Regions from separate parts of the Bacillus sp. UMB0893 genome, predicted to be linked through region 1. Evidence: predicted binding sites of a transcription regulator. Region 1 holds the regulator's gene; each other region holds the start of a gene.
The links. Region 1 encodes LexA, which represses DNA repair genes until DNA is damaged. Its sites were predicted from a motif close to CGAACATATGTTCG; they were not measured.
Positions count from the first base shown of each region.

Region 2: the regulator LexA is predicted to act here: its motif matches at 1,790-1,803, upstream of uvrB (excinuclease ABC subunit UvrB).
Region 3: the regulator LexA is predicted to act here: its motif matches at 1,565-1,578, upstream of CYJ36_RS22760 (YolD-like family protein).

Region 1 covers NZ_PKLB01000001.1:1,053,681-1,056,964, forward strand. Annotated here, with positions in the region: gene CYJ36_RS05340 (hypothetical protein) at 1-1,257, opposite strand, end outside; gene lexA (transcriptional repressor LexA) at 1,353-1,973, opposite strand; gene yneA (cell division suppressor protein YneA) at 2,133-2,444, shown strand; gene CYJ36_RS05355 (YneB family resolvase-like protein) at 2,462-3,112, shown strand; gene CYJ36_RS05360 (DUF896 domain-containing protein) at 3,176-3,284, shown strand, end outside.
Region 2 covers NZ_PKLB01000006.1:321,804-325,087, forward strand. Annotated here, with positions in the region: gene uvrB (excinuclease ABC subunit UvrB) at 1-1,718, opposite strand, end outside; gene CYJ36_RS15245 (DUF2198 family protein) at 2,052-2,291, opposite strand; partial or broken gene CYJ36_RS15250 (peptide chain release factor 3) at 2,307-3,284, opposite strand, start outside.
Region 3 covers NZ_PKLB01000015.1:49,177-52,460, reverse strand. Annotated here, with positions in the region: gene CYJ36_RS24200 (hypothetical protein) at 222-362, opposite strand; gene CYJ36_RS22765 (hypothetical protein) at 642-830, opposite strand; gene CYJ36_RS22760 (YolD-like family protein) at 1,612-1,944, shown strand; gene CYJ36_RS22755 (MarR family winged helix-turn-helix transcriptional regulator) at 2,144-2,629, opposite strand; gene CYJ36_RS23935 (hypothetical protein) at 2,657-2,833, opposite strand; gene CYJ36_RS22750 (DUF5068 domain-containing protein) at 2,977-3,284, opposite strand, start outside.

The DNA.
Region 1 (3,284 bases):
ACCAGATATAACGGTATATGTCGTTAATATCAGCAAGAGAGAATTATGACGTTTGCTTGCCAGCTTCTCTTGGTTCTGATAAAGACTGTCCATTGTATTATTTACTTCTTTGTAAAGTGTTTCGATCTTGAAACGATCCTTCATCATAACAGATAATTCTTGGCCTTCTGTACGGCTGCTGATTTCTGAAAAAATGTATTTCGCAGTAAAATTCGTAATGGAACGAATAAGTTTATCCATTTTATCTTGTTTTTGGTCTATATAGAGCTGTGAATAGCTGTATGAAAGTTTTAATAACACGATTTTATAGAACAGGTGAAGAATCAAATTATAATAGAGCTGTCCGTACATTTCCTCGGCTATTATTTTTTCATTTTCAATGTCATTTGTAAGACAGGCAAAAGTATGATCACTGATGATATGATAACTGGCTGGAGCCCATCGTTCATATACATGCTTCTTAATATAATTGTGGATGTATTCTGGGTTGCTTGCAGCTAAATATGGTTTCCCGTTTTTGTCAAAGCCATTCATGTGGCCAATCCTGAACAATTCTTCATCTGTGATTTTCTCATCGGAAGACGTCACTAATAGACTGGAAACGAACATTCTTTCATCTATAAAATATGGCAGACTTCCGAGATAGGTAGACTGATCATTTTTGCTTTTTTCAATAAAAGGAACGATGTAAGGACAGAGGTCTTGGAAGATAAATTCCTGAATTTTATCGTATTTTTGTTGTTCAGCATAAATGGACGTGCCTTTTTCCTCAGTAATCAGCGGTTCCAGCACACGGAAGTGATCCATAAAATCGAGTGCTTCACTTAAAGTGAGGATCTTATCCATACTGTAAGGTTCCGCTCTGATTGTAATCATCCCAATCGAAAAGGGACAAATATAAATATCAATAGAATGGATTTTCATATTGTAGGAATTGTGGGCAGTTTCTAAGCGGCAGTCTAAATTTAAAGATTTAGAATATCGGTTAATTGCTTTCTCTTTAAATTGATTTGGAAAGAGAATCTGTTCTATGTATGGAAGGAAATAATGGTTTAAACGCTTGTGCGGAATATTGACATTTTCCCCGTAAAAGCTGCTTTTCCGTGAAGGATTATTAATAGAAAAGAATTCAAAGCCATTATTGATAAGCTCGTCTATTAATTCTTTGACACAATCCTGTTTCCATGAAAAAGGGAAAATGAATTGTGAAATAGTCCTCTGTATCTTGGGTTCATTAAGATCAGTAATGGATTTCATAAAGTACCTCATCATTTTGTTTTATGTTTATTTTCCCCGTGACGAGCTTCTTAAAACAAATAAATAAAAAAATCCAGCTTAGTAAAAGCGGGATTTTAATGAATATTTCTATATACTCCAACTACTTTTCCTAAGATTGTTACATTTCGAAGAATGATAGGGTCCATAGTTGAGTTTTCGGGCTGCAGTCGAATATAATCTTTTTCCTTGAAGAAGCGTTTAACGGTTGCTTCGTCATCTTCTGTCATGGCTACGACAATATCCCCATTATTTGCTGTTTTTTGCTGTTTGACAATAACCATGTCGCCATCAAGGATACCGGCTTCTATCATACTGTCTCCCATAATTTCCAGCATAAAAATGTGATCATCTGCTGCAGCGAACGAATCTGGTAGAGGAAAGTATTCTTCAACATTCTCAATTGCAGTTATTGGTGAACCCGCTGTTACTTTACCGATAATCGGTACATTAATGACATTCATCCGAGGAATATGTGATGTTTCTTCTTCTAAAATTTCAATAGCTCTTGGTTTTGTTGGATCGCGTCTGATTAAGCCTTTGCTTTCCAATCTTGCTAAATGGCCGTGTACTGTTGAACTTGAAGCAAGGCCGACAGCTTCGCCAATTTCACGTACAGAAGGCGGATAACCCTTTTTTTGAACTTCTAATTTGATGAAGTTTAAGATATCCTGCTGTCTTTTTGATAGTTTTGTCATCTTTTGCACCTCGCGTCCTGTAATTTATGTTGATTATAGCATGTTTTTCCTTTGCATACAAACATAAGTTCGAGAAACCCGTTGACAGAAACGTTTGTTCGCATTATACTAAAAATATCAGAAGTACGAACAAACATTCTATTCGAGGTGGAGATCATGTTGAAAGAATCATTCTCATATTTACTATCATTTTTTATCGTCGTTATTGTAGCTGTATTTGCATTATCTTATACTGGGGAAAAGGACAGCATGGAGAATTTCGTGCATGTAGAAATCAATGAAGGTGACAGCATCTGGAGCATTGCTGATCAATTTAAAGAACATCATAATCTCTCTAAAGCTGAATTTGTCGAGTGGGTTCAAGAAAAGAATGGAATGCAGACAGCAATCATCAAGCCCGGGGATACCGTTTTTATTCCAATTGACAAGAATGCATATTATGATATGAACCAGCTAGCAAGCAAGAAATAAGTGGGGAGTGGAAAAAACTGAACGCTATCATCTATTGCAGAGTCAGCACCACGAAAGAAGAACAAGAGTCTTCTCTGCATAGGCAGAAGGAAGAACTTATGATGCTTGCCGAACAGCACCAAATGACTATTGTAAAAGTGATTGAAGAGCAGGCAAGCGGATATGACATTGAAAGAGATGGAATTTTTGAACTTTTTGATTTCATAAAAGAACGATCAGCAGATGCAATCTTAATTCAGGACGAAACTAGGTTAGGAAGAGGAAATGCAAGAATTGCACTTATTCATTTCTTTCAAAAAGAAGGAATCACTCTTTATTCAGTGACGCACAATGGTAAGCTATTACTATCTGAAGCTGATTCAATGGTCTTGGAAATCGTAAGTATTGTTGAGGAATATCAGCGAAAGATTCATAATCTAAAAATCAAACGGGGCATGAAGCGAGCTGTACAAAACGGGTATAAGCCAGAAAAAAACCTTTCTAATATTCATTTGAGCCCCGGTAAAGACAGAAAAGAACTGCCAATTGATGAAATTGTCCGATTAAAACAAAATAAGCTCACATTTGCTGAAATTGCAGCCACTTTAAGAGGGTTTGGACATGATGTCTCAAAAGCAACTGTTCATCGGAGATACCAGGAATACATGAAACAAACTACAATCCAATAAGTTGTTTTTTACAATCATTTTTAGTACGATAGCATAGTGAATCTATTCAAAGGAGTTACCAGCATGCTTTCAAAAGATAAAATGGCAAGAATTAACGAACTTTCTAAAAAGGCTAAGACAACAGCCCTTACAGATAAAGAATTGCAGGAACAGCAAAATCTTAGACAAGAAT
Region 2 (3,284 bases), on a different contig from region 1:
ATTTCCCGGCGGCGCTTTGTTTCATTTAAGGCAATTTCCATTGATTTTGTCATTTTGTCAGCATACATAATAACGTGACCATTCGAGTTGCGGGCTGCACGTCCGATTGTTTGAATAAGAGACCTTTCCGACCTTAAGAATCCTTCTTTGTCTGCATCCAGAATGGCGACTAAGGAAACTTCAGGAATATCCAGCCCCTCCCTGAGCAAGTTGATTCCGACCAGAACATCGTATTTCCCAAGCCTCAGCTCACGGATGATTTCGATCCGCTCAAGCGTTTTAATTTCAGAATGCAAATAGTTGACTTTAATTCCAATATCCTTAAGATAATCCGTTAAATCCTCGGACATTTTTTTCGTTAATGTCGTAATAAGAACACGTTCATTACGTTCTGTCCTTGCTTGAATTTCTCCAATCAGATCATCAATCTGACCTTGAATCGGTCTGACATCAATGGTCGGATCAAGCAGCCCGGTTGGACGAATGATCTGCTGAACCGTTTCAGGGGTATGCTCAAGCTCGTATGGCCCTGGAGTCGCCGATACAAACAGAATGTTATTAATGTGCTTTTCAAACTCGTCAAATTGAAGCGGACGATTATCTTTTGCTGATGGCAAACGGAACCCATGATCAACGAGAACCTGTTTCCTTGCCTGGTCACCGTTAAACATCCCTCTGATCTGAGGAATTGTAACGTGTGACTCATCCACTACAATCATGAAATCTTCAGGAAAGAAGTCAAGCAGCGTATAAGGAGTCGACCCTGCAGGACGCAAAGTCAGGTGCCGTGAATAGTTTTCAATGCCTGAGCAGAAGCCCATTTCACGCATCATTTCCAGATCATAGCGTGTTCGCTGTTCAAGACGCTGCGCTTCTAATAGCCTGCCGTTCTCATGGAGGTCTTTTAAACGTTCTTCAAGCTCCTGCTCGATGTTTGTAATCGCAACTTTAAGCTTTTCTTCCCGGGTTACGAAATGGGACGCCGGGAAGATCGAGACGTGCTCGCGGTGTCCTTTGATTTCACCTGTTAAAGCATCAACCTCTCTGATACGGTCGATTTCATCACCAAAGAATTCAACCCGAATACACTGCTCATCTCTTGATGCAGGAAAAATCTCGACAACATCACCCCGGACTCTGAATGTACCGCGTTTAAAATCAATATCATTTCTTTCATATTGCACATCCACCAGTCTTCTGAGAAGCTGATTGCGCTCTATTTCCATGCCGGTGCGAAGAGAAACGACAAGGTCCCGGTATTCTTCAGGAGAACCTAAGCCGTATATGCATGAAACACTCGCGATAATAATGACATCCTTCCTCTCAAATAGAGAAGCAGTTGCGGAGTGTCTGAGTTTATCTATTTCATCATTGATGCTTGCATCTTTTTCAATGAAGGTATCTGTCTGTGGTACATATGCTTCAGGCTGATAATAATCATAATAGCTGACAAAGTATTCAACAGCATTATTTGGAAAAAAGTCTTTAAATTCGCTGTACAATTGTCCAGCCAGCGTTTTATTATGAGCAATAATCAGCGTTGGTTTGTTCACTTCCTGGATGACGTTTGATACGGTAAACGTCTTCCCTGTACCAGTTGCGCCAAGAAGGGTTTGATGCTTCTTCCCTTCGTTAATTCCTTGGACAAGCTTTCTTATCGCCTCAGGCTGATCACCCTCTGGCTTATAGTTTGAGACTAATTCAAAACGATCGCTCACAGGAGAACCTCCACTCATATGTAATCAATATTTCTATTTTACCATAAACAGGGGAAAAATCACTAAAAATACGAACTAAAGTTCGCATTTTCTTTCGACATTTTAATTTTGATTTTATCATTATCGCCGGAAATTTCTATTTAAATGCCTCACTCTTTATTAAATACCTTTATTGGAGAGTTGATAAACCGATGATGAGGATTCAGGCCAAAACTGATAAAAGAGTGATATACACTGATAAAAGTGCGTTTTACACTGATAAACGACTGTCGCAAATGCAGCCTGCACGAAATCATAAAAAACCTGCTCCCTAAACGGGAACAGGCTGTAAAATTAATTCGTTTTTTCTCTCCTGGTTCGCCTTGCCATTTTGGCAGCATACAGAAAACCGAAAGTAATCGATATAACATCTAAAACAATGATAATCCATGAGTCCATGTAGCCTTTCGTATATGCTGCAGCCAGCAGCGCTATCGTCAGGACAGCAGCTACGTAATGGTTATAGCAGACTCTGGCAAATAAGGTCAGGATAATAAAAGGCAGTGTTAATGCAAGAATCGCTTTTAGGATCATCGATTTAGCTCCTGACTATTTCTCTGAAGCAGAATAGCTTTGATAATCGTTTTCCTGCAGCAGATCAATCAGTTCAATCTCTTTATGATTTTCTTTGAAATGCCTGAAGGTAAAATCATTTTCAAAGAGTACTGCGTATTGATCATTGCGGTCACGTACAAGCAGGCTTCTTGAATCAAAGAAGCGTTTTTCGAATTTTTCGTTGCCGATCCATCTTGGGATGCGGTCGCCCATCGGAACAAATTCGATTTCAACGTTGTATTCGGCTCTCATTCGATATTCAAACACTTCATATTGAAGCTGGCCAACTGCACCTAGAATGATATCATCCGTTGTATCCTGGCGGAAAAATTGGATGGCACCTTCCTGAACAAGCTGGTCAATTCCTTTACGGAACTGTTTCGCCTTCATGACGTTTTTCACGCGGACTTTTTTGAACATTTCCGGCGGGAACTGAGGAAGCTCGTCATAATGATAGCCTTCTTTTCCAACAGTCAGCGTGTCGCCGATCTGATAGACGTTCGGATCGTAAATTCCGATAATATCGCCGGCAAATGCTTCATCAACCGTTTCTCTGTCTTTTGCCATGAACACTTGTGTTTGATTCAGCTTAAGTGTTTTATTTGTTCTGCTCAGCTGAACGCTCATGCCGCGTTCAAATTTCCCTGAGCAAACTCGAAGAAAAGCAATACGGTCACGGTGAGCCGGATTCATATTGGCTTGAATTTTAAAGATATAGCCTGAGAAATCTTCCTTCTCCGGAGAGATAAAGCCATGATTTGTTCTTCTTGGCTGAGGAGGAACCGCATGCTGCAAAAACACATCGAAAAAGGATTTGACGCCAAAGTTTGCAAGCGCACTTCCGAAGAATACAGGTGTTAGCTCTCCGCGTTTCACCCGCTCTGCATCAAACTGATTTCCCGCTTCCTGCAGAAGCTCAAGCTCATCCTTTGTTTCCAAATAGGTAGGGTGACTGCCTAGCTCACTTGCATC
Region 3 (3,284 bases), on a different contig from region 1:
CCTACCGGCTGGAAACTTAGTCGGCTTGCGCTGTTTTACGATTCGGAAGCAAAAGGGAAAAATAACAATAAAAGAGCAGCCTTTTCGGCTGCTTTCCTTTTGATCTTTTATTCTTTTGATCTTTAGATTTTCGGTTCGTTCGGTATGGCGGCTTGCCGTAAATGGAACAGGAACCTACGGCATGTAGGCGTTAGCCGTACAGACCGTGGTTATCGGGCCATTTAATGCCGAAGCGACACGTATGGAATGACAGAAAGGCGTTCTTCCTTTCTGATCAGTCCGTAGTGCTGCCGCCCGAAGGATGTTTGTTTTATTCTTTCAGCAATTGATTCTCTTGAAACATTCGGAACATATCTTCTCAATTCATTAGAAGATCCACCTTTGCATACAGCTTTACACCTTCCTAAATATAGTTTTCAGCTACCTTTAATGGTCAGAAACTTATATTGGAGCGGTTTTTAGAATGATGCTTCAGCAACTTTCTAACAGAGCTTTACTGTATCATTGCGAAGCTATGATACAGTCGCCTTGTCGGGGGCTCGATGCCCCCAGCAAGGCGCATAGGTTTACCAGTATGTTTTACTTGCAAATCTTCTTTAGTTCACTAAAAAAAGGAGAAGGTTTCACCCTTCTCCTTTTTCTTAGAAGCTTGCCTTGATAGCTTCCACTAATACTGTTGCTATCGTTATGATGAAGCAGAATCCATAGATGATGATTGCTGTTGTTCTGATTGCTTCCTCTCTTACGTTATCAAGTGTCCAGATAATCAAAAACGTTGCTGCCCCCAAGATAATAATTGCTGTAAAGATTGTAGTTGCTAGTGCTGTCATATGTGACAACTCCTTTCTTTGTTTGACCACTCCGAATCTTTGCGACAAGGGCTGTCAAGGGGCTCGAAGTTTGTGTAAGTTTTTTGAGCGCCTTTCTCAAAAAAGTTCACAAAGTTTACGAAGCACAGCGAAGTACCCCTTTACTGCCCTTAGGAGCAAATGATTACACTTAGGAGAACAAAGAAGGATACCCTTCCGTCCGAGCGATTATTTAGCGATCATTCCAGCTAGCTGCATCAGCAGCTAACTGGAACTGAAGCACCGGTTCATTGCGAAGCTTTGAATCGGTCGGTTTTCGGGGGCTCGATGCCACCTAAAACCGCATTCATGCCCTTATTGCATTGGAGCAAAGCGAAGCAAGCGACATGCTTCCTGGCTTCAGCCAGGAAGATTCCATTGCTTTTGATCTTCAGGTTTTCGGCTCGTTCGGTATGGCGGCTTGCCGTAAAGGGAACAGGAACCTACGGCATGTAGGCGCTAGCCGTACAGACCGTGGTTATCGGGCCATTTAATGCCGAAGCGACACGTACAGAATGACAGAAAGGCGTTCTTTCCTTTCTGATCAGTCTGTAGTGCTGCCGCCCGAAGGATGTTCTGAAGGCTTTAAAATTGAACGTTGTTGAAGCCCTTATTCTTGAAGAAAACATGCAGCCTAAAGGCTACCTCGTTGTAAAAATAGAATGTATCCGGAAGCCCAATCTATATTTTCTTTATCACATATGACTTGAAAAATAAGAACAAATGTTTGTATAATAAATGAATTGAAAGGGGCGATGATCTTATGCTTCGTGATCGCGGAAAGAACAAGAAGTGGCTAGGGTTCTTCATGCCAGAACACATTAAAGCACTTATAGATGTTGAAACAGATTATCATAGAACACCTAGACCACAATTGGATGAAGGACAAATTGAAGACTTAGAACGACTTCTATCTGAAAGCTTAAAAGACAATATCTTACTAGAAATTATTACATGGAAAAACGGGTTCTTTACTTCAAGAATTGCGATAGTAAAAAAGATTGATCGCTATGACCAAAAAATTACTATTCAAGATGAATTAGATGCCGAAATAAAACTTGAATTTTATGATATTGTGGATGTTAAAGTGAAATAGAAACTTATTGCACAAACCAAAAAAGCCTATTGCAATGCCTTTAGGCTTGCGGAAAGATTCTTCAAGAATGGTTTAATAACATAGGAATTCACATATGTTCTGAAGCTACGTGGAAACCGCCGTGAAAGTAGAAACACAACTTTTTACCTTCTATAAAAAAACTGGATAGCCATGTTCGACTATCCAGCACATCTATGTTTTACTCGTTTTTTGTTGCATTATCATAAAATTTATTCAGTATGTATTTTAGTTGGGCAACTTCTTCACAGCTGATACCTTCAGCAAACTTATCATTAATTCCTTCCACTACAGGAACCAACAGTTCTCTTAACTTCATGCCTTTTTCCGTTAAATATAGATAATGAGAGCGTTTATCTTGTAAATTCATTTCTCTTCTTATGGTACCCCTTTTTTCCATCCCTATAATAATTCTGGCCAACGTCGTTTGATCCTTATCAATAAACTCTGCTAATTCTTTCTGTGTCATTCCTTTATCTTTTTTATCAAGAGCAGAAATAACAGTCCATTGTTCTGAAGTAAGACCATATGTTTTCATGATACTTTGAAAATAGCTTGTTAGTTTTGCATTTGTCCGATGAATAATAAAGCCTGGAATGTCGTGTAAATCATCCAAATCAACCTCACCTCTCGTATCATTATAAACGAAAGATAAGGCTCCATACATTACAATGGACCCTTAAAACTCTTGCATTTATTTTTCAGGTTCCGGTTCAGACTTAGATTTTTCTGTATTAATCTCTCTAAGGGCTTTCATGATTAGGAGCATATCTTCACGTATAAGAACTCTAATCATTTGGATGTTACAGCGACGATATTCCTCATGCAAATGGCGAAGTTCCTTCAAGAAAAGACGATACTCTTTGTCCATGTTGCGTATCTCCCTAAAAGAAATTATAAAGTCCCCTTTAGATACCCTCCTTTTAACAATCCTAACCAAACCTAACCAAACCTAACAAAATTTCCGCATATAAAAACCAATGCCTGTTAAGACATTGGTTGCTGTTTGTTCAATTATCTAGGCAAAGTAAACGTCACTGTTTTTCCTTTGTATAAATCTTTTCCTTCATCACCTATGAAAGGACCAAATGTTAAATCAAACTGCTTGTACAGCTCAAATTCATCTTTTCTAAACATGAAGACATGATATTTTTCGCCTTGCTCACCTGCCTTAATCTCTTGTGGTTCACGCGGTTCAACCATAGACTGCGATAATACATTTCCTCGATCTTTATCAATGGCCACTTTTGAATTGATGCCCCAAAGATCAAGAAGATCACTCGATTGGTTATCCAACTTTAATTTAACAGTTAAAGCAACAA